4 regions of the Kitasatospora sp. NPDC091257 genome follow, and region 1 is predicted to be linked to each of the others. Evidence: riboswitches for the same ligand, from Rfam matches in the RefSeq annotation. Region 1 holds a riboswitch; each other region holds the start of a gene.
The links. A riboswitch is a leader RNA that binds a small molecule or an ion and turns the genes downstream of it on or off. The one in region 1 is predicted to bind cyclic di-AMP.
Positions count from the first base shown of each region.

Region 2: another riboswitch for cyclic di-AMP. It lies ahead of ACIQOV_RS15550 (M23 family metallopeptidase); the one in region 1 lies ahead of ACIQOV_RS22255 (transglycosylase family protein).
Region 3: another riboswitch for cyclic di-AMP. It lies ahead of ACIQOV_RS05475 (NlpC/P60 family protein); the one in region 1 lies ahead of ACIQOV_RS22255 (transglycosylase family protein).
Region 4: another riboswitch for cyclic di-AMP. It lies ahead of ACIQOV_RS12895 (peptidoglycan DD-metalloendopeptidase family protein); the one in region 1 lies ahead of ACIQOV_RS22255 (transglycosylase family protein).

Region 1 covers NZ_JBIVVI010000486.1:380-5,964, reverse strand. The annotation lists gene eno (phosphopyruvate hydratase) at 1-1,074, opposite strand, end outside; gene ACIQOV_RS22255 (transglycosylase family protein) at 1,418-2,323, opposite strand; cyclic di-AMP (ydaO/yuaA leader) riboswitch at 2,329-2,497, opposite strand; gene ACIQOV_RS22250 (cytochrome P450) at 2,719-4,119, opposite strand; gene ACIQOV_RS22245 (SDR family NAD(P)-dependent oxidoreductase) at 4,419-4,841, shown strand; gene ACIQOV_RS22240 (MazG family protein) at 4,846-5,585, opposite strand, start outside.
Region 2 covers NZ_JBIVVI010000280.1:2,247-7,937, forward strand. The annotation lists gene ACIQOV_RS15530 (SpoIIE family protein phosphatase) at 1-1,151, opposite strand, end outside; gene ACIQOV_RS15535 (TetR/AcrR family transcriptional regulator) at 1,349-1,915, opposite strand; gene ACIQOV_RS15540 (alpha/beta fold hydrolase) at 1,996-2,823, opposite strand; gene ACIQOV_RS15545 (YiaA/YiaB family inner membrane protein) at 2,954-3,244, opposite strand; cyclic di-AMP (ydaO/yuaA leader) riboswitch at 3,454-3,612, shown strand; gene ACIQOV_RS15550 (M23 family metallopeptidase) at 3,625-4,473, shown strand; gene ACIQOV_RS15555 (hypothetical protein) at 4,596-5,471, opposite strand; gene ACIQOV_RS15560 (GNAT family N-acetyltransferase) at 5,514-5,691, shown strand, end outside.
Region 3 covers NZ_JBIVVI010000070.1:3,471-9,161, forward strand. The annotation lists gene ACIQOV_RS05470 (NlpC/P60 family protein) at 1-947, shown strand, start outside; cyclic di-AMP (ydaO/yuaA leader) riboswitch at 1,285-1,438, shown strand; gene ACIQOV_RS05475 (NlpC/P60 family protein) at 1,449-2,585, shown strand; gene ACIQOV_RS05480 (NlpC/P60 family protein) at 2,825-3,871, shown strand; gene ACIQOV_RS05485 (hypothetical protein) at 4,054-5,085, shown strand; gene ACIQOV_RS05490 (glycosyltransferase 87 family protein) at 5,086-5,691, opposite strand, start outside.
Region 4 covers NZ_JBIVVI010000211.1:3,825-9,515, reverse strand. The annotation lists partial or broken gene ACIQOV_RS12900 (amino acid permease) at 1-548, opposite strand, end outside; gene ACIQOV_RS12895 (peptidoglycan DD-metalloendopeptidase family protein) at 936-1,928, opposite strand; cyclic di-AMP (ydaO/yuaA leader) riboswitch at 1,931-2,131, opposite strand; gene ACIQOV_RS12890 (MFS transporter) at 2,423-3,964, shown strand; gene purB (adenylosuccinate lyase) at 3,972-5,411, opposite strand; gene ACIQOV_RS12880 (HelD family protein) at 5,521-5,691, shown strand, end outside.

The DNA of each region.
Region 1 (5,585 bases):
GCGGTAGCCGTTGCGCTGGGCCAGCTCGACGGCGTCCAGGGTCTCGGTCAGCGAGCCGATCTGGTTCACCTTCACCAGCAGCGCGTTGGCGGTGCCGGTCTCGATGCCGCGGGCCAGGCGGGCCGGGTTGGTGACGAACAGGTCGTCGCCGACCAGCTGGACCTTGTCGCCCAGCTTGTCGGTCATGGCCTTCCAGCCGTCCCAGTCGGACTCGTCCAGCGGGTCCTCGATGGAGACCAGCGGGTAGGCGGCGACCAGCTCGGCGTAGTACTCGATGAGCTCGGCGGCGGTGAGGTCCTTGCCCTCGAACTGGTAGGCGCCGTCCTCGTAGAACTCGGAGGAGGCGACGTCCAGGGCCAGCGCGACGTCACGGCCGGGCACGTAGCCGGCCTTCTCGATGGCCTCGACGATGAGGTCCAGGGCCTCGCGGTTGGAGTCCAGGTTCGGGGCGAAGCCGCCCTCGTCACCCAGACCCGTGGACAGGCCGCGCTCCTTCAGCACGCCCTTGAGCGTGTGGTAGACCTCGACGCCCCAGCGGACGGCCTCGGAGAAGGACTCCGCGCCGATCGGGGCGATCATGAACTCCTGGATGTCGACGTTGGAGTCCGCGTGCGACCCACCGTTGAGGATGTTCATCATCGGGACCGGCAGGACGTGCGCGTTCGGGCCGCCCAGGTAGCGGAACAGCGGCAGGTCGCTGGCCTCGGAGGCGGCGTGCGCGACGGCCAGCGAGACGCCCAGGATGGCGTTGGCGCCGAGCGAGGACTTGTCCGGGGTGGCGTCCAGGTCCAGCATGGCCTGGTCGATCAGGCGCTGCTCGGTGGCGTCGTAGCCGACCAGCTCCGGGCCGATCTGCTCGATGACGGCCAGGACGGCCTTCTCGACGCCCTTGCCGAAGTAGCGGTTCTTGTCACCGTCACGCAGCTCCAGCGCCTCGAAGGCACCGGTGGAAGCACCCGACGGGACAGCGGCACGACCCGTGCTGCCGTCGTCGAGGCCGACCTCGACCTCGACCGTGGGGTTGCCGCGGGAGTCGAGGATCTCACGGGCTACGACGACATCGATGGACGGCACGAGGCATCTCCTTGCGGAAGCAGGGTCCGGTCTGACGGTGGTGCTGTCAGCAGGACGATTGCGGAGTCGTTACGACCAGAGCCTAACCGCCCGGGCTCCCGGGGCCACGTCCGCCTCGGTCCCGTCTCAGCGTGTGGCCCCACTACCCACCGGTAGTTCACCTGCTTGTCCCAGCTTGTCCCACCGGAGCGGGCGAATGCGGACGAAGGGGACCGGTAGGACCGGTCCCCTTCGGACGGCGGGGTGAGGCGGCGTCGGCGCCGGGCGCGGCGGGCGGGCCGGCGTCGAGCGAGCCGGCGTCGAGCGGGCCGGCGTCGAGCGGGCCGGCGTCGAGCGGGCCGGCTCAGCCGAGGTGCAGCACCTGGCCGGGCATGATCAGGTTCGGGTCGCCGCCGACCGTGCCGTGGTTCTGCTCGTACAGCGCGTGCCAGCCGCCGGACACGCCCTGGGCGGCGGCGATGGTCGACAGGGTGTCACCGGCGCGGACGGTGTAGTCGTGGCCGGTGGTCTGCGGGGCCGACTGCGCGGCCTGCGGGGCGTACTGCGGCTGGGCGGCGGCCTGGCCGGCGTACTGCTGGTAGACGCTCTGGTGGCTGGTCCAGTACCAGGCGCCGTTGCTCTGGTACCAGTACACCTTGGCGTCGGCGTCCCAGCCGGCCTTGCCGGAGAAGCCCGGGGTCTGCGGCTGCGCCTGCTGCTGCGGGGCGGCCTGCTGGACCGGCTGCGCGGCGGGCTTCGGGGTCTGCTTCTGGGCGGCGGGCTGCTGCGCGACCGGCTTCTCGGCCGGCTTGGCGGCGGGCTTCGGGGTCTGCTGCTTGGGGGCGGACTGCGGCTTGGCGTCCGAGGAGGTGTCGACCGCAGCCGGGGCGCCACCCTTGGTCAGACCGGCCTTCTGGGAGCAGACCGGCCAGGCGCCCGGGCCCTGCGAGGCCAGCACCTTCTCGGCGACCGAGATCTGCTGGGTCTTGCTGGCCTGGTTGGCCTGCGGCGCGTAGGCGGTGCCGCCGTACGCCTTCCAGGTGCTGGAGGTGAACTGGAGGCCGCCGTAGAAGCCGTTGCCGGTGTTGATGCTCCAGTTGCCACCGGCCTCGCACTGGGCGACGGCGTCCCAGGTGGAGGCGGGGGCGGCGGAGGCGCCGGTGGCGGTGAGGAGCGGCATCGCGAGTCCGACGCCGGCCACACCGGCGACGGCGATGGCCTTCTCGGCCTGGGTGCGACGACGGTGACGGCCAGTTCCAACGAACAGCATGAAGAGGTCCCTCTCCGCACGCCTGCGAGGTGAGCTGTCGGGTTCGGACCGGGAGGTGGCCCGGCCGCCGTACGCGGAAACGATTCCGCTCGGGCGGCTTCACCCCAAGCCGTGGGGAGACGGCAACAAACCTGGTTCCCCCGCCCCTGCCCAGGGTTCTGGTCGGTTTCCCGTGGCGCGGCGGGCAGGACTCGGCGTTCCGCGTACGAGGTCCGCAGCTGCGAACTCCAGGGAGAGTAGACAGATCATCAGACCAATCACAAGCTCATATCGTCGATATCACACAATAATTACGGCGCGTGTTCGATCGCCTACCAACGGCGGTGTTATGTCCGGATTGATGGGTGTTCACACCCCCGTCAGCAGGCGGTTCGCGACGTCCCGTCAGTGCGATCTCAGCACGTCGGAGGCGTGGCGGGAGTGTTCGGCGAGGCCTGCGGAGAGGCCTGCGAAGGAGCGTGCGGAGGGGTCCGCGGAGAGGCCTGCGGAGAGGCGTGCGGGGAACGGCTCTCCGGACTGAATTCCACCGGGAGTTCGCGCAGCCCACGCATGATCAGACCACCGCGCCACCGCAGGTCGTCCGCGTCTTCCGCGAGCCGGAGATCGGGCAGCCGGGAAAGCAGCGTGGTCAGCGCGGCACGACCCTCCAAGCGGGCGAGCGGAGCGCCGATGCAGTAGTGGATGCCGTGCCCGAAGCCCAGGTGGGGGTTGTCCGTCCGGGCCAGGTCCAGGGTGTTCTCGGCCGCGAACCGGGCCGGGTCGCGGTCCGCCGCGGCGAGCACCACCAGCACCGGGTCTCCGACCGGGATGTCCACCCCGCCGATGGCCAGCGGACGGGTCGCGAACCGCCAGGTCGCCATCTCCACCGGTCCGTCGTAGCGCAGGAGTTCCTCGATCCCGGTCTCCAGCAGCGCGCTCTCCCCGCGGGCCACCGACTCCTGCAGCAACCGGCGCTGCTCCGGATTGCGCAGCAGGGCGTACGTGCCGTTGCCGATCAGGTTCACGGTGGTCTCGAAACCCGCGAACAGGAGGATGAAGGCCATCGCCGCGGCCTCGTTCTCGGTCAGGTGCTCACCGTGGTCACTGGCCCGGATCAGGCCCGAGATCAGGTCGTCCCCGAGGTCCGCGCGCTTGCGGTGGATCAGCTCCAGCAGGTACGCCCGCATCCGCTTCACCGCCCGCCCCACGCCGCCGCGCCGGCCGCCGCCGTGGCCCGGCTTCGTGTGGCGCACCATCATCCCGGCCCAGTCCCGGAAGTCGTCCTGGTCCTCGGCCGGCACGCCCAGCATGTCGCAGATCGCGTAGATGGGGAGCGGGAAGGCGAACTCGTGGATCAGGTCCGCCGAACCGCGCTGCGCGAAGCCGTCGATCAGCCGGTCGGTGAGCTGCTGCACCCGCGGCTCGAACTCGGCCACCCGGCGCGGGGTGAACGCCTTCGACACCAGCCTGCGCAGCCGGGTGTGGTCCGGCGGGTCGATGTTCAGCAGGTGGGTCATCAGGTCCGCCTGCCGCTCCCCCGGGATGCCCACCCGGCCGGTGCGGTGCGCCTGCTCGCTGTGGTGCGCCGGGTTCTTCGACAGCCGGCTGTCCGCGAGCGCCTGCCGGGCGTCCGCGTACCGGGTCACCAGCCAGGCCTCCACCCCGCTCGGCAGCGTGGTGCGGTGCACCGGGGCGTGCTCGCGCAGCCAGGCGTAGGCGGGGTACGGGTCGGAGGCGAACTCCCAGGTGAACAGCTGCGGGGCGGTGGCGTCGGACGGCGTGGCGGCGGGCCGGGCGGAGTCGGGCTGAGCTGGCATGGACCGACCGTATCCGGTGCGACGGGCACGCCCGCTCCGGCGGGCCGCCGCTCCTCCCGCCGACGGTCCGCGGCCGTCCTGCCGATGCTCCGTGGACGGCCCATGGACGGCTCATGGACGGCCCGTTGACTGTCCGCGGACGGTCAATGGACAGCTCTTGGCCGACTCTTGGCCGCAGTGCGGGCGTGAGCCTGGTCACCTGCGGGGTAATCCCTGTTGCGGAGGGTCAGGACGTGCCTACGATCCTCCGCAGTACGCGTGGGCGCCGGTGCGGTGTCGCCCACAGGGAGGAGCAGGCCATGCGGGTCAGCGGGTCAGTCGTCGTCATCGCGGTCCTCGACGGCGGTTCGGGCGCGGGACTCGCCCGCCGGTTCGCCGCGGCCGGCGCCTCCGGAATGCTCATCGCCGACCAGTACGCCGGCATCGCCGAGGACCTCGCCGCCGAACTCGACCGGCCGGGCTGCCCCGTCGTCGGCGTCTGCGGCGACATCCGCCGCCCCAGCGACGTCGCCGCCCTCGTCGACACCGCCGAGAAGCACCTCGGACCGATCGACCTGTTCGCCGTGGCCGGCCCGGACGGCGAGCGGATCATCTCGCTGGCCGAGCTGCCCGACCACCTCGACCTGGAGCGGCTCGCCGAACTCGTCGTCCTCGTCGGCGAGGCCATCGGCGAACTCGTCCCGCCGCAGCGGTGCCCGGAGCACACCGCCACGGCGGCCTGAGCGCCTACTTCCCGTCGGGCTCCCCGGCCGAGTCCCCGTCGGGCTCTCCGTCGGGCTCTCCGTCGGGCTCTCCGTCCGGCTTGAGGCCTTCGGCCGCGCGCACCGCGTCCCGGTAACCGCGCGCGGCCGACCGCAGCGCCGCGTCCACGTCCACCCCGGCGTCGTGCGCCCGCTGCGCCACCGCGAGCAGCAGCCGGCCCGCCGAGTCGGCGGTCAGCTCGACCGGCAGCTCGTACGACTCGTCCGGCACCCCCGTGAAGCCGGCCCGGCGCACCCGGGACACCAGCTTCGCCGCGTACGCCAGCGCGGGCAGCCCGGCCGGCACGCCGTCCAGCACCGACTCGCGGTCCGCCTTCTCGGCCGCCTTCAGCTGCTCCCAGTTCGCCTCCACCTCGGCGGCGCCGCCGGCCTCGACGTCCCCGAACACGTGCGGGTGCCGGTACATCAGCTTCTCGACGATGTCCCCGGCCACGTCGTCGACGGTGAACGGCTCGGTCGGGTGCTCCTCGGCGATCCGGGAGTGGAAGAACACCTGCAGCAGGACGTCGCCCAACTCCTCGCGCAGCGCCTCCCGGTCCCCCTCCTCGATCGCCTCGACCAGCTCGTACGCCTCCTCGACCAGGTACTTCACCAGGCTCTCGTGCGTCTGCTCGGCGTCCCAGGGGCAGCCGCCCGGGGAGCGCAGCCGGTCCATCACCGTCACCAGGTCCAGCAGCCGCGACCCCGGCAGGTCGTACGAGCCGG
Region 2 (5,691 bases), on a different contig from region 1:
ACGGGCAGCAGCCGGCCCGCGTCCACCAGGTCCAGGACGATGCCGGCGGCGCCGAGCGCCGGACGGGCGACGTCGGTGACGGCCGTGGTGACGTCCCGGACGGTCACCGCCCGGGACAGTGCCCGGGTGAGCGTCAGCAGCAGTGCCGTCCGGGCGGCGGCCGGGGAGTTCCGCTCCTCGGCCGGCGGCTGCTCCCGGTACCCGGCCTCGGCCAGCAGCCCGGCGATCCGCACCGGCCGCCCGTGCACGTCCAGCATCACCTCGCCGGACTCCTCGACCCGGGCGGGCCGGCCGCCGGGCCGCAGCACCCGGTAGCCGATCCGGTAGCGGCCGCCGGTGGCCAGCGCCTCGGCGAGCGCGGCCTGCACGTCCGGCAGGTCCTCCGGGTGGACCAGCCGGTCCAGCTCGGGGGCGGCGCCGTCCGGGGCGGCCGGGCGGCCGGCCACCCGGAACGCCTCGGCGTCCCAGTAGCTCTCGCCGGTGACCAGGTCGCGCTCGAAGGCGCCGTGCCCGGCGGCCCGCACCGCCAGCGACAGCAGCGGGTGGGCCGGCCCGGCCGGGTGGCCGTCCGCCGCCCGCGGACCCTCGGGCAACCGGATGCCGTAGGGTGCGCGGGTGCCGTGCGGGAGATGGGCGTCGGCATGGTCCAGCAGGTGCGAGAGCCGGTGGGCGCAGGCCTCGGCGACGGTCTCCAGGACGTCCAGGTCACGGCGCGGGACGGTGCCCCGGTGGGCCAGCGCGAGGGCGAGCACCCCGATCGGCCGCTCGTCCACGACCATCGGCAGGGCGATCACGGCGACCATCCCGGTGCCCAGGCCGGCGTTCGCGTTCGGGTAGTCGACGCTGGTGTGCTCGGGGCTGAGCAGGTACGGGCGCCGCAGCCGCAGGGCCATCGCGGCGGGCAGCTCCCCGGCCGGATCGACCACGCCGTAGCGCTCGTGCGCCCAGTCCGGCAGCCCGTGCGAGGCGGTCAGCCGGAGCATCCCGGCGGAGTCCAGCAGGTACAGCGCGGACCCCTCGCCGGTGATCCAGCTCGGGCCCTCGGCCAGTACGGTGCCGAGCAACTCGGCGGCGCTGGTGCAGCCGAGCAGCAGGCGCACGCAGCGCATCGCACTGCGCGCGGTCGGACTGTCGGCGGGCTCCAGGGGCACTGACCCTTAATACCCCATTTCCCCAAGCGGTGAATGGTTCCTCAAGGGGTGAACGGGGACCGGGCCGTCGCACCGGCACCGGCGAGGTGGCCGTCCGCACCGGCGGTCGTCCGGGCGCGGCCCGGCGCGGGAAGTCGGCCCGGCCGACGTCCGGCGCGCGGGCGGTGCCGCCCTCCGGGTCCGTGCGGGCCGGCCTCCTACGCGGGCCAGGCGCGGAGGCCGGTGGTGAGGGTGGCGATGAGGCGGTCGTGGGTGGTGGCGAGGTCCTCGGCCAGCCGGAAGCCGCCGGCGGTGGTCAGGGAGGCGAAGCCGTGGGCGAGGGAGCGGACGGTGCGGGCGGCGTGGATCGCCTCGGAGCCTTCGAGGCCGTACTCCCGCAGGACGGCGATGATCACGCCGACGAGCCGGGCGCCCGCGCGGGCCAGGTCGTCGTCGGGCTGCGGGGCCTGGGGGAGGGCGTTGTAGCGGTGCGGGTGCGCGGTGGCGTACGCGTGGTAGGCGCGCAGCACGGCGGCGACGGCGTCGTCCCCGCTGCGCCCGACGGCCGCCTCGGCCAGCCGGTCGGCCAGGTCCCCGGTGACCCGTACGGCGATCAGTAGCCGCAGTGCGGCGAGGCCGCCGCTGACGTGCTTGTACAGCGAGGGAGTGGCGACCCCGGCCCGGGCGGCGACGGAGGCCAGCGTGAGGGCCTCGGCGCCCTGCTCGTCGATGAGGGCGAGGGCGTGGTCGACGACCTGGTCGGGGGTCAGTCCTACGCGGGGCATGGGTTCGGGCTCTCCGTACGGATGACGTCGGGTGGATCGGGCGGGGTCGGGCAGGAGCGGGCGGTGGGGCCGGGCGGGGCTCAGCCGAGCTCGGCGAGGAACGGCAGCAGGGCGTCGGCGGTGGCCGTCGGGTTGTCGGCCATCGGGTAGTGCCCGGACCCCTCGATCATCACCTTGCGCGCGCCGAGCGCGGCGGCCTGCCGGTCGGCGACGAGCTCCGGCTTCGGGAAGTCGGGGTCCTTGCTGCCCATGACCACCAGCGCCGGGCACCGCACCGCGGCCGTCCAGCCGACCGGCGCCGAGTCGCCGTGGACGTACCCGCGGGTGGCGGTCTTCCGCCCCGGGGTGCGCAGCGCGGCGACCAGTCCGTCCACGTACGCGTCAAAGTCGGCGGGCTTGGCGCCCGGGAAGGCCATCCGGCGCAGGTAGAAGCCCCAGGAGGCCGGCCAGTGGACGAGGGCGGCGCCCATCAGGCCCATGACGCCGCGCATCAGGGCGCCCGGCGGCGGGTTCTCGACGAAGGCGTTGAGCAGGACGATCCCGGCGACCCGCTCGGGCGCGTCCCCGGCGGCCCTGACGACGGTCGCCCCGGTGTAGGAGTTCCCGGCGAGGACGGCGCGCTCGATGCCGAGGTGGTCGAGCAGGGCGAGGACGTCGCCGGCGATGGCGGCCGGGCCGTAGTCGTCCCACTCGACGGAGGACTCGCCGAAGCCCCGCAGGTCCACGGTGACGACGCGGTGGCCGGCGGCGACGAGCAGCGGACGCAGGTGCCGGTAGGCGGCCCGGCTGTCGAGCATGCCCGGGAGCAGGACGACGGGGGTGCCGTCGCCCTGCCGGGTGTCGTCGAAGGCGATCCGGCCGCCGGGAACGGTCAGGTACTGGGTGCTCGGGGTGATGGTGCCGTTCATGGGGTCCTCCTCGGGCCGCCGGTGCGGGACATCGGCGCGCGGGCCGATAGCCATAAAGCTAAGGCTAATAGCCTTAGCCGTCAAGCGAACGGCCGGGTGAGGGGTGGAGCGGAAGGAGCGGAAGGGATGATCAGACTCCCTCCACCTTGAACGGGTCGTGCTCGCTGAGCAGCTTCTCCAGCCTGGCCTGGTCCACCCGGGTGACCATCTCGTTGGACTCCTGCCGGTCCCGGATCACCTTCGCCAGCGTGAACGCCGAGGTGACGGTGTAGAGGAGGCCGATCCCGAGGAAGGCCCTGGTCCATCCGCCGACCGGCAGGTAGGCGATCCCGACGGCGAGGGCGACGCCCGACAGGGCGAAGGAGAGGACGGCCTGGATGTGGTACGCGGCCGTGGTGCGGGTCTGCATCGATGTGCTCATGGCGCCAGGATGTGGCCGCCCGGCCGGGGTGCACATGAGTAGGAGTACTCAGATGGGACCGTGCGCGAGGGGGGTGTTCGCCGGTGTCGTTCGTTGACGTCCGATCACTTTGCCCTAGGCTGCTCCGAACGGATGGCTTGGAATCAGAGCCTCCTAGGATTAACGTTTGATAACGCAGCGCGGTTGTCAACGCCGTACCCAGACGGCACCGTGCGCCGTCGCCTAATCCCGCCGACCCGCCTCCGGGCAGGTCAGGGAGCCGGGGAACCACGTTCCTTGGGGTGAATCGGCGGGGCCCCGGCCCAGCCGTAGGAGACCTTCCTGCTCCGAACCCGTCAGCTAACCCGGTAGGCGCGAAGGAAGGAAAGGAGCGCGCCTCCGTGGCGTCGACGCACACCCCGGCACACCCGGCCGGCTTCGCAGCCGGTACCCAGCTCCTCGACCACCCCGGCACGGACGGCCCCGAGGCCTTCGGCCCGGAGGACTTCCCCGCGGAGGTCGAGACCAACCGCCACCGGATGCCGCGTCAGACCCGCGGAGCCTCCCCACTGCTCGGCGTCACCGCCGTCGCCGCCACCCTGGGCGCCACCGGCTTCGCCTCGGCGACCCCGGCCGCCGCCCCCGCCGTCGAGGCCCCGGACGAGACCCCGGTCGCCCTCTCCGCCGACCCCGGACTCGCGCTCGCCGCCCGCATCCAGCACCAGGCCGACAGCCAGCGCACCGCCGCCGAGGAGACCGCCCGGCTCCAGGCCGCGCAGGAGGCGGAGGCCAAGGCCGTCGCCAAGGAGGCCGAGGCCAAGCGCGCCGCCGAGGAGGCCGAGCGGGTCAAGGCCGCCGCCCTCACCCTCCCGGTGAAGGACTACCGGCTCTCCGCCCACTACGGCCAGAGCGCCCGCTACTGGGCCAACCTGCACACCGGCCTGGACTTCGCCGCCGACACCGGCACCCCGGTCTACGCGCTCGGCCAGGGCACCATCACCTCGGCCGGCTGGGCCGGCTCGTACGGCTACCGGATCGTCGAGACCCTGCCCGACGGCACCGAGATCTGGTACTGCCACCTCTCCTCGATCACCAAGGGCTCCGGCAAGGTCGCCCCCGGCCAGCAGATCGGCAAGGTCGGCGCGACCGGCAACGTCACCGGGCCGCACCTGCACATGGAGGTCCGCCCCGGCGGCGGCGCCCCGGTCGACCCGGAGCCCTGGCTCCAGCAGCGCGGCCTCAACCCCTGACCCGCGCGAGAAACCCGGTGCACCCGCGAGAGGCCCGCGCACCCGCGCGAGAAACCCGACGCGCACGCGAGAAGGCCCCGGCCCGGAGCAGCGGCTCCGGGCCGGGGCCTTCGTGCGAGGTCTCACTCCTCGGCGGGCAGCTGCGCCAGGTACGCCTCGATCTCCTCCTGGCCCGGCTCCGGCGCCAGCTCCGGGAACTCCGTCACCAGCAGCCGGGGCAGCCCCGGCACCGTCCACCCGCCGAACAGGTCGAGCGCCGCGTCGACCGCCGCCTCCTCGAACTGCCCGAAGTCCCCGGCCAGTTCGTCCGGCATCGGCCGCCCCTGCGCGGTCAGCTCGGCCAGGTTGCGGTAGCTGCGCCGCATCAGGCCCTGCTCCAGCAGCCGCCGGGCGCCGTCCGTGGCCATGCCGACCGACAGCACCCGGCCCGGGCCCCAGCCCTGCTCGTCCGGCTCGTCCAGCCAGCCGGCCGGCACCAGCGCCTCGTACGCGGCCAGCCGGTCCTCCTCCGCGAGCTCCGCGAAGCCGGCCAGCCAGTCCCGCACCGCCGCCCCGTCCGTGACGTCCACCCCGTACGCGTGCAGCAGCACCGCGTACAGCCGGGGCCAGGTCACCAGGTCGGCGCGGCGCAGCAGCCCGGCCGCGACCTCGCCCTGCCACTCGGCCTCCTCGTGCAGCCGCTCCTGGCGCTTGGCGTTCAGCCGCCGGGCCGCCCGCTGGTGGTCGATCAGCAGCCGGACGGCGTCGCCGTAGGCGAGCGGGTCCTCCTCGGGAGCGGGTTGGACGTACAGGTGGAGCCGCTCGTACAGCAGGTGCTCCACCGCGTCGGAGGTCAGTTCCGGCCAGCCGTCGTGCATCCTGCCGTCGCCCAGCTCCAGCAGCGCCAGCACCGCGCGCAGCGGCGCCTCGGCCACCGGCGCGCGGTCCTGCCCGGCCGCCCAGGCGAGCAGGTCGGCGGCCTTGGTGCGGGGGGCGAGCCGCAGGTCTTCGTCGTTCATAGTCCGAACGGTAGCCGCCGGGCGGGGATAGGGTCGGCAGCCATGGTCCCCGTACGACTCACCGGCCCGCGACTGGCCGTCCGCGAGTACCACCTCACCGAGGACGACGTGGACGCGCTGCACGCGCTGTTCGGCGACCCGGAGGTCACCCGCCACCTGCCCTTCGGGCCGAGCGGCCGGGAGGACTGCGCCGACCAGATCGAGCTCTACCTGGAGGAGG
Region 3 (5,691 bases), on a different contig from region 1:
AGGTGGCCGCGCACGCCGCGCCGCAGCCGAACAAAACGGACGTCAAAGCGCAGATCGACCAGCTCCAGGAGGAGCAGGAGCAGGCGGCGGAGAAGTACAACGGCGCCAAGGAGCGGGCCGACCAGCTGCGCAAGCAGGCCGACCAGCTGCAGGACCAGGTGGCCCGCAGCCAGGAGCAGATGACCCAGCTCCAGGGCGGTCTCGCCGAGGTGGCGGGCGAGCAGTACCGCACCGGCGGCATCGACCCGTCCGTCCAGCTGATGCTCACCTCCGACCCGTCCGGCTACCTGGAGAAGGCCTCCACCGTCCAGCAGGCCAGCAGCAGCCAGGCCGAGGCGCTCAAGGGGCTGCTGGACCAGCAGCGCCGGCTGGACCAGGAGAAGGTCGAGGCCTCCGCCGTGCTCGCCTCGCTGGACACCACCACCAAGGACCTGAACCAGGCCAAGGCGGACGTCAACACCAAGCTGAAGGCCGCCCAGGACCTGCTGAACTCGCTGAGCGCCACCGACCGCGCCGCGCTGAAGGCCCAGCAGGCGCAGGACGACCGCGCCTCCCGCGGCAGCGACCGGGTCGACCTCAGCAGCCTGCCGCCGGCCAGCGGCTACGCGGCCGTGGCGATGGCCAAGGCGATGAGCAAGCAGGGCTCGCCGTACGTGTGGGGCGCCACCGGCTCGACCACCTTCGACTGCTCGGGCCTGATGGTCTGGGCGTACGGGCAGGCGGGCGTCTCGCTGCCGCGCACCTCGCAGGAGCAGGGCCACTACGGCACCCGGGTGCCCTCGCTGGACCAGGCCCAGCCGGGCGACCTGGTGGTCTACGGCAACGACATGCACCACGTCGGGATGTACATCGGCAACGGCATGGTGGTCCACGCGCCGCACACCGGTGACGTGGTGAAGGTGATGAAGGCCGACGCGATGTCGATCAACACCATCCGCCGGGTCTGACGGCCCGACACGCCCGCGGGCCCCTCCGGGGGCTGTGAAAAGCGCCACCCCTCGCGCGGGGGTGGCGTTCGGCTTTCCGCCCCTTCGCGGCCACATGCTGAGAACTGATCAGCCTTCTGTGTGCCAGTGGTCACCATCGGTCATTTTCACAGAAGAACTTGGGAAATCTTCGGTCTTTTTTCTGACAAGGATTTGAACGGATCACGGTTCAGTTACTAGGGTCGTGCCCTGAACCACCGCACTGTCGATCGCCCAGCCAGGGTGGCGGCGGTGGTTACCGTCGAGTTCGTGAGGCAGCGGGGCAGGTCGAAGCGACTGCCCGACAGGGGAGCCCAGTGGTTTGGGGGCGCTGCGGAGCGGAGCCGGGGAACCACGTTCCTCCGGGGTGAATCGACGCCAGGTCGGCCGATGGAACGGCCGTGAGGCGTCGTAGGGCATGCTTCCGGCCCGAACCCGTCAGCTCACCCGGTAGGCGGACGTAGGAAGAAGGAGTCCGCCTTCGTGGCGTCCCATCGTCGTCCCAAGCCCGCAGGCCGCGCCCGGGTCTCGATCCTGACCGGTGTCGCCGCGGCAGCCGTCGTCCTCTCCGCTCAAGGTGCCCACGCCGACCCGCAGCCGACCAAGGAACAGGTCAAGGGGCAGGTCGACCAGCTCAACGAGCAGGCCGAGATCGCGACCGAGAACTACAACGCGGCCCAGGCCAAGCAGCAGGAGCTGGAGAAGCAGGTCTCCGGCATGCAGGACCAGGTGGCCCGTCAGCAGGCCCAGGTCACCGAGCTCCAGGGCGGCCTGGCCGAGATCGCCGGCGAGCAGTACCGCAACGGGGGCATATCCCCGACCGTCCAGCTGATGTTCTCCTCCAGCCCGGACACCTTCCTCAGCCAGGCCGACGCGCTGAACCAGGCCGGCAGCACCCAGAAGGGTCAGCTGAAGGAGCTCCAGGAGCAGCAGCGCAAGCTCGACCAGGACCGCAACGAGGCCCAGGGCAAGCTCGCCGAGCTGGAGTCGACCACCCAGCAGCTGAAGGCCTCCAAGGAGGAGGTCCAGGGCAAGCTGAAGGCGGCCCAGGACCTGCTCAACACGCTGACCGAGCAGGAGCGCCAGGCGCTGCGCCAGGCCGAGGAGAAGGCCGCGGCCGACGCCAAGGCCAAGGCCGACGCCGCCCAGGCCCAGCAGCAGCAGGCCGACCGCGCCTCCCGCGACAACAGCCGCGGCGACCTCGCGACCGGCTCGTCCGGCTCGTCCGCCTCGACCGCCTCCTCCCCGGTGAAGGTGGCCCCGGGCAGCTCGCGCGGTGCCGCCGCGCTCTCGGCCGCCGCCTCCAAGATCGGCAGCCCGTACGTCTGGGGCGCCACCGGCCCGGGCTCCTTCGACTGCTCCGGCCTGATGGTCTGGGCGTTCAACCAGGCGGGCGTGTCGCTGCCGCGCACCTCGCAGGCGCAGGCCTCGGCCGGCACCCGGATCGGCTCGGACATCTCCCAGGCCCAGCCCGGCGACCTGCTGATCTTCTACACCGACGCCCACCACGTCGGCATCTACGCGGGCAACGGCCAGGTGCTGCACGCGCCCAAGCCGGGCGCGTCGGTGCGCTACGAGGCCGTCACCAACATGCCGCTGGCCTCCATCGTGCGGGTCTGATCACCGCTCGGACGCTTCCAGGCCCGGCCTCCCCCAGGGGAGGCCGGGCCTGCGGTTTTTCCTGCGGCTTTTCCCGAGGGCCGATCAAATGTCCGACAACAGCCTGAATATTCGGGTTGGCAGGGGTTTGGACTCGCTTGCCCTGACTCGCTAACGTCTGCCACCGGACTCCCGCTCGACGGCCGCCCGTCCCGGTGCGGCGGCGGGAGCCGCGCCGCAGGATTGGAGCCGCTGCCGCCATGCCCGTGCACCGCCGTTCCCAACTGCTCGCCCGGGCGCTGGTGCTGACCGCGGCCGCCGCCACCGCCCTGGGTGTGGCTGCCGGAGGCAGCGCCCAGGCCGCCCCCGGCAGCCCCGACCCGGGCGACCGCCAGGACGTCAAGACGCAGGTGGAACAGCTGTACGACGAGGCCGAGCAGGCGTCCGAGAAGGCCAACGCGGCGCAGGAGGCCCAGCGGCGGCTCCAGGGCGAGACCACGATCCTCCAGGGCGAGATCGCCGTGGCCCAGGACCAGCTCAACGGGCTGCGGGGCGACCTCGCGACGGTGGCCGGGGCCGAGTACCGCGGCGGCGGGATGACCCAGACCGCCCAGCTCATCCTCTCGCCCGACCCGGAGGGCTACCTGTCCCGCGCCCGCGCCCTGGGCCAGGCCGCCGCGCGCCAGCAGGAGACCCTGCACGAGCTGGTCGCCCGGCAGCGCCGGCTCGACCAGCGCCGGACCGAGGCGGCCGGCAAGCTCGACGAGCTGGACCGGACCCGCCGCTCGCTCGCCGACAGCAAGCAGCAGATCCAGCAGCGGCTGGCCAGCGCGCAGAAGCTGCTGAACGGTCTGGGCGCCGCCGAGCGGGCCCGGCTGACGGTCCAGGACGCCCGGGACGCCGAGCAGCGCGCCACCCGGGGCACCGACCGGCTGGACCTCGGCACCGCCCCGCCCGCCTCCGAGCGCGGGGCCGCCGCGCTGGCCGCCGCGGTGCGGATGATCGGCTCCCCGTACGTCTACGGGGCCACCGGCCCGCACGCGTTCGACTGCTCCGGTCTGATGTACTACAGCTGGCGGCAGGCCGGAGTGACCCTGCCGCGCACCTCGCAGGCCCAGGCGTACGCCGGGCAGCGGGTCAGCCTGTCCGAAGCGCGACCGGGAGACCTGGTGATCTTCTACCGGGACATGCACCACGTCGGCATGTACGCCGGCGGCGGCGTGATCGTGCACGCCCCCCGCCCGGGCGCCAAGGTCCGCTACGAGAGCGTCACCGCCATGCCGGTCTCCGGGGTGGTCCGGCTCTGAACGCCCCGCCGTCCGGCCCCGCCGACCCCACTGGCCCCGCCGGTACATCCGGCTCCCGCCCCCGCCGGACGCTGTCCCGGCGGGGCGCGCTGCTGCTCGCGGCCGGTGGGCTGGCCCAGCTGTCGCTGCCTCCGGCCGCCCCGGCGGCGCCCGCGGCCCGCTCGGCGGACCGGCACGCCGAGGTGGCCGCCGCGCTGGCGGAGCGGGCGCGTTCGGCGCCGCCGTGGGCCGGGCTGCCGGTGGCCGGGGCGGGGTACCGCAACCTGGTGCTCGCCGCCTCCGGCGGGCCGGAGCGGCTGACCGCCGCCGCCGAACTGGCGGTGCGGATCGCCGGGTACGACGAGTACCCGGTGGTGTACCCGCGCCGGATCGAGCTGGTCCGGGCCGGCGACGGCTGGCGGGTCGAGCGCGAGGAGAGCGCGGGCGGCCCGCCGGCGCCGTGGGACTTCGGGCCGCTCCGGTCGGCTCCGGGAGCGAACTGCCTGGTGGTCGGGCCGGCCGCCGGGCCCGACCCGGCCGAGCTGGCCGCGGTGGGGGACCGGGCGGTGCCCGCCGTCACCGAGGTCTGGGGCGGCGCCTGGCCGGAGCGGCTGCTGCTGGAGCGGCCCGCCACCGAGGAGCAGTTCGCCCGGCTGCTGGAGGGCGACCCGGACGGCTGGACGGGCATGGCGGCGGTCACCGTGGCCGCCCCCGGCGCACCGTGGCACACCCCGGCGGACCGGGTGCTGGTCAACCCGGAGGTGTACGGGCGGCTCAGCGACTTCGGCCGCCAGGTGGTGATCACCCACGAGGCCACCCACGTCGCGACCAGGGCCGACACCCGGGCCTGGACCCCGCTGTGGCTCTCCGAGGGCGTCGCCGACTGGACGGCGTACCGCGACTCGGGCCGCAGCCCGCAGCAGGTCGCCCCCGAGCTGGCCCGGGACGTCGCCGCCGGGAGGACGCCCACCGCGCTGCCCGCCGACCGGGACTTCGCCGCCGGGGCCACCGGCATCGCCCAGGCCTACGAGCAGTCCTGGCTGGCCTGCGAGCTGATCGCCCGCACCCACGGGCCGCAGCGGCTGGTCGCCTTCTACCGCGCGATCGGCGCGGCCGACGGGCAGGGCGAGGACCGGGAGCGCCGCACCGACCGGCTGATGCGCCGCGAGCTGGGCGTCGGGCTGGAGGAGTTCACCCGGCAGTGGCTGGCGCGGATGGCGGAGCTGAGGGGCTGATCAGCGGCGCTGCTCGGCCGGGGCGCCCGGGTGGTCGATGCCGTCCAGCAGGTCCTGCTCGTAGGCGATGCCCGGGCGCACCGGGTAGCCGGCGGACGGCAGCGCGGCGGGCTCGCGGTCCAGCACCACGGTCGGCGGCAGCGGCGCCTCGCCGCGGGTCGAGCGCCAGAGCCGGACGCAGGAGAGCACGGCCGCGGCCAGCAGCAGCAGGTTGCGCGCGGCCAGCACGGTGACCGCCACCGGGTCGCTGGCCAGCACCTGGGTGAACATGGTCGGGAACTCGACCAGGGTCAGCGGGCAGGCGAGCAGGATCAGTACCGCCACCGGCCGCTGGCTGCTGTTGCGCACGGTCAGGCAGACCGCCGCGACGCCGACCAGCCAGACCAGGTACTGCGGGCTGATCACCCGGCTGGTCACCACGAAGATCAGCAGCGCGCAGAGCGCCGCGTCGTACATGGTGGCCGCGCTGCGGCGCTTGGAGGTGTAGCGCCACAGCAGCAGCCAGGCGAAGCCCAGCACGGTGCCGGCCATCATCACCTTGCTGATCACGCTCACCCACGGCCCGAGCATCTCGGGGGAGCCGTAGTTCATCGTGACCCTGCCGTC
Region 4 (5,691 bases), on a different contig from region 1:
TCCAGCACCAGCGCGACCCCGAGCACCTTGGCCGTCAGGTGCAGGTCGAACCAGGCCATCACCCCGATCACCGTCGCCCCGAACAGCGCGTACCAGCCCCAGCCCAGGTCCACCCCCAGCTGCGAACGGACCAGTCCGCGCAGCGAGTACGCGAAGAAGCCGAGGGCCGAGGCCTCGGTGACGACGTACGCCAGCACCGCGAGCAGCCCCGAGGCCATCCCGACCACCCGGCCCAGCCCGTGCGAGACGTAGCCGTAGAACGCGCCGGCCGCGGTGATGTGCCGGGCCATCGCCACGTACCCGACCGAGAACACCGTCAGCACCACGGTCGCCACGATGTACGCGGCGGGCGCGCCGGCGCCGTTGCCCTGCCCGACGATGATCGGCAGGTTGCCCGTCATCGCGGTGATCGGGGCGGCGGTGGCGAGTGCCATGAACACCACGCCGACCAGGCCGACCGAGTCCGCCTTCAGCCGGTCGACGCCGCCCGTCCCCGGCCGCTCCCGCCCGGCCCTCTCCCCCGCCACGTCCCCGCTCCGGACCGCCATCCGGCCTCCTCGCCTCCCGGACCCGCCCGACCGCCGGACCGGCCGGACGCTGACCGTCCGACAGCATGGCGCGCCGGAGCAGCCCAGCGATCGGGCCGACGGCCCGCCGGAGCAGTCGAGTTGACGCCACGTTCGACCGGTCGAACGACGCTCCGGAACCCGCCGGACGGCCGGGGCACGACCGGACGGGCCCGGAAACGGCAGCGGCCGGCCCGGCCGCACGAGGAGGTCCTCGTACGGCCGGGCCGGCCTGGGCGTGTCCCGCGCCCATGTCCGCCGTGCGGCGATCACCCGGTCGAGCGGTCACCCGACATGACCATCCCGGAGGATCGATTCGCCCCGCAGCAGCGGTGGTTCCGAAAACCCTCGGGGCTCAGCGGCCCCGGGTCAGAGCGCGACGCCGTGCGCGCGCAGGTAGGCGACCGGGTTGATGTCCGAGCCGTACTCCGAGCCGTTGCGGATCTCGAAGTGCAGGTGCGGGCCGGTCACGTTGCCGGTGGCGCCGGAGAGGCCGATCTGCTGGCCGACGGTGACGGCCTGACCGATCCTCACGCCGATCGAGGAGAGGTGCGCGTACTCGGCGTAGTGGCCGTCGGCGAGCTTGATCTCGACCTCGTTGCCGTAGGCGCCGCCGTTGCCGGCCTTGACCACGACGCCGTTGGCGACGGCGCGCAGCGGGGTGCCGGTGGAGGCGACGAAGTCCTGGCCGGTGTGGTGGCCGGAGGCCCACATCGAGCCGGCCACGCCGTAGGCGGTGCCGAGCTTCGGGTTGGCCAGCGGGGCGACGAAGCCGGAGGTGGCGGCGGCGACCGGAGTGGCGGTCACGACCGCGGCCGGAGCGGCGACCTGCAGCTGGGTCTGGAGCTGGGCGGAGGGCTTGGCGGCCTCGGTCTTCACCTGGACCTGGGCCTGCGGCTTGGCGGCCTGGGTCGCCGGAGCGGCCGGCTGGGCGGGCTTCGCCGGGGCGGCCGGCTTGGCCGGGGCGGCGTCGGCGGCCGGCGCGGCGGCGTGGCCCGACAGCGCGAGCTGCTGGCCCGGGAAGATCAGGTTCGGGTTGGCACCGACCACCGAGCGGTTCTGCTCGTACAGCGCGTGCCAGCCGCCCTCGACGTTCTTGGCGTCGGCGATCTTGGACAGGGTGTCGCCGCTGACGACGCGGTAGCTCTCCTGCGCGGCCGGGGTGGCCGGGGCAGCGGCCGGCGCGGCCGACTTGGCGTCCGTGGAGGCGGCGGCCTGCGCGGCCGGGGCGGCCGGAACGGTGTGGGCCTGGGCGCTCACCGCGGTGACGAGCGGGAGGGCGAAGGAGACACCGGTGACGGCGGTCGCGATGCCGATACGGGCGGCGCGGGGCAGGGCGATACGACGAGCCTGAGCAGGCATGGAATTTTCCTCTCCGACGCCTGCGAGGTGAGCTGTCGGGTTCGGGCTGGAGTTGCCCGGCCGCATGCGCGGCTTCACCCCTAGCCGGTCCTGGACGCCCGCGCCCTGAGGCGCGAACTCCGGTCCGGCGACTTACCTGTGGGTCCCCCGCTCCTGCCGTACAGAGTTCGTTTCGAACCACCGGGCAGCGGCAGGACTCGGCGTTCCACCCGGTGGATCCGTCCGGACTGGCCGGGCGGTCGCTGAACTAAAACCCATCCGTTCGGGTGAAGCAATGTCGATCTCTTGAAAGGGCAACCATCTCCCCCGTTCCGGTGACCCTCCGCAGACCGGACCCCACGGTGCGTACACAACCCATTCACCCCCCGCCACTGATCCACGACCCTGCGCCGAGATCGGCGACGGACCGCAGCCACCCGTTCACGCACCGCCGACCGTCAACACACCCACCGGTGACCCTTGTCACGTGCGCCCCGGCAGCGCAGGATTCGCCCGTGGCCACCTCCGAGGCCGGCACCCTGCGCCTGGGCACCGCGCAGGGTCGCTGGGTACTACTGGCGACCGTGCTCGGCTCCAGCATGGCGATGCTCGACGGCACCGTGGTGAACGTCGCCCTGCCCCGGATCGGCGCCGACCTCGGCGCCTCCCTGGCGTCCCTGCAATGGACTCTGAACGCCTATCTGCTCACCCTGGCGGGCCTGATCCTGCTCGGCGGCGCGCTCGGCGACCGGTACGGGCGGCGCAAGGTCTTCCTGATCGGCGTGGTCTGGTTCGCCATCGCCTCCGCGGCCTGCGCCGCGGCGCCGAACATCCACGTGCTGATCGCCGCCCGCGCCGTCCAGGGCATCGGCGGGGCGCTGCTCACCCCCGGCTCGCTCGCCATGCTCCAGGCCGTCTTCCACCCCGACGACCGCTCGGCCGCGGTCGGGCTCTGGTCCGGCCTCGGCGGGGTGTCCGCCGCGATCGGCCCCTTCCTCGGCGGCTGGCTGGTGGACGGCCCCGGCTGGCGCTGGATCTTCCTGTTGAACCTGCCGCTCGCCGCCGCCGTGATCGCGGTGACCACCCGGTCGGTGCCGGAGACCCGGGACGAGGCCGCCACCGGCCGCTTCGACGTGCTCGGCGCCGTGCTCGCCGCCCTCGCGCTCGGCGCGATCACCTACGCGCTGACCGCGGCGGGCGAGGGCCTGTCCCCGGCGGTCTGGGTCAGCGGGGTGATCGGGGTGGTGCTCGGCGTCGCCTTCGTGGCCGTCGAGCGCCGGGCGCCCGAACCGATGCTGCCGCTCGGGCTGTTCTCCTCCCGGCTGTTCACCGCGGTGAACCTGGTCACCCTGTGCGTGTACGCGGCGTTCAGCGGCGTCTTCTTCCTGCTGGTGGTGCAGCTCCAGATCGTGTCCGGGTTCTCGCCGCTGGTCTCGGGCTTCGCCCTGGTGCCGATCACCGTGCTGATGCTGGCGCTGTCCGCGCGCGCCGGGCGCCTCGGCAAACGGATCGGCCCGCGCGTCCCGCTGACCGTCGGCCCCCTGCTGTGCGCCGCCGGGGTGCTGCTGATGCTGCGCATCGGCCCCGACTCCTCGTACTGGGTGGACGTGCTGCCCGCCGTCACGGTGATGGGCTGCGGGATGACGCTGCTGGTCGCGCCGCTGACGGCGACCGTGCTGGCCGCCGTCGAGGTCCGGCACGCCGGCATCGCCAGCGGGGTCAACAACGCCGCCGCCCGCGCGGCCGGCCTGCTCGCGGTGGCCGCCCTGCCGGCGCTGGCCGGGCTGAGCGGCGACGCCTACCGGGTGCCCGCCGCGGTCGACTCCGCCTTCCACACCGCGATGCTGATCTGCGCGGGCCTCCTGGTGGCCGGCGGGCTGATCGCCTCCGCGACCGTACGGGGCAATGTGCTCGCCCCCGAGGAGCAGCCGGTGGCCGAGCCGAACTGCGACTGGCCGTGCGGACCGACCGCCCCGCCGCTCGACCCCGGCCACGTCCCCACGACGCGCGAGGGCCCCGCCACCGGTCCGGCGGCAGGGCCCTCGACTCTGAACTGACCGAGCGTCAGAGGATGTCGGCCGGCGCGTACTTGGCGGCCTCCGGGTAGGCGGCCGCGACGGCCTCCACCTGGCGGACGACCTCGGCGACCTGGGCACCGGCCGCGCCGGTGAAGGACAGCCGGTCGGCCAGCAGCGCGTCCAGCGCGGCCCGGTCCAGCGGGATCCGCTCGTCGGCGGCCAGCCGGTCCAGCAGCTCGTTCTCCCGGGCGCCCGCACGCATCGCCAGCGCGGAGGCGACGGCGTGCTCCTTGATGACCTCGTGCCCGGTCTCCCGGCCGACGCCCGCGCGCACCGCGCCCATCAGCACCTTCGTGGTGGCGAGGAACGGCAGGTAGCGGTCCAGCTCGGCCTCGATCACGGCGGGGAAGGCGCCGAACTCGTCGAGGACGGTCAGGAAGGTCTCCAGCAGGCCGTCGAAGGCGAAGAACGCGTCCGGCAGCGCGACCCGGCGCACCACCGAGCAGGAGACGTCGCCCTCGTTCCACTGGTCGCCGGCCAGCTCGCCGGTCATCGAGGCGTAGCCGCGCAGGATGACGGCCAGGCCGTTGACGCGCTCGCAGGAGCGGGTGTTCATCTTGTGGGGCATCGCGGAGGAGCCGACCTGGCCCTCCTTGAAGCCCTCCGTGACCAGCTCGTGGCCGGCCATCAGGCGGATGGTCTTGGCCAGGCTGGACGGCGCGGCGGCCAGCTGGACGAGGGCGGTGAGCACCTCGAAGTCCAGCGAGCGCGGGTAGACCTGGCCGACGCTGGTCAGCACGTTCTCGAAGCCGAGGTGCCCGGCGACCCGGCGCTCCAGCTCGGCCAGCTTGTCGGTGTCGCCGCCGAGCAGGTCCAGCATGTCCTGGGCGGTGCCGACCGGGCCCTTGATCCCGCGCAGCGGGTAGCGGGCGATCAGCTCCTCCAGGCGGCGGAAGGCGACCAGCAGCTCGTCGGTGATCGATGCGAACCGCTTGCCCAGGGTGGTGGCCTGCGCGGCCACGTTGTGCGAGCGGCCGGCCATGACCAGCTCGGAGTGCTGGGCGGACAGCTTGGCCAGACGCACCAGGACGGCCACCGTGCGGTCGCGCACGTGCTCCAGGGACTGGCGGATCTGGAGCTGCTCGACGTTCTCGGTCAGGTCCCGGGAGGTCATTCCCTTGTGGATCTGCTCGTGCCCGGCGAGGTCGCTGAACTCCTCGATCCGGGCCTTGACGTCGTGGCGGGTGACCCGCTCACGGGCGGCGATCGAGCCGAGGTCGACCTGGTCGATCACCCGCTCGTAGTCGGCGACGGCGGTGGCCGGCACCTCGACGCCGAGGTCCTGCTGGGCCTTCAGGACGGCGAGCCACAGGTGGCGCTCGAGGACCACCTTGTGCTCGGGGGACCACAGCTGGGCCAGGGTCGCCGAGGCGTACCGGGAGGCCAGGACATTGGGGATCTGGGGCTTCGCGCTCACGCTTCGCAAGAGTAACAGCCGAGGTCACGCCGAACGTCGGCGGCCGGGGTAGGCTGGGTCAATTGAGCGCCTTTCAGATGGCGCACCGCAACCTTCTCACCGCAAGGATACCACACCGATGAGCGAACATCCAGCGGCCGCGGGAAACCCCGGCGACGCCCTCGCCGCGGCCCTGCGCACCGAGCAGGCCCGCCTCACCCGGCTCTACTCCCGGCTCGACACGGTGCGCGAACGGGCCCGCCGCATCGCCGACGGCGCCCACGACGGAGCCACCCCCGGCGGCACCCAC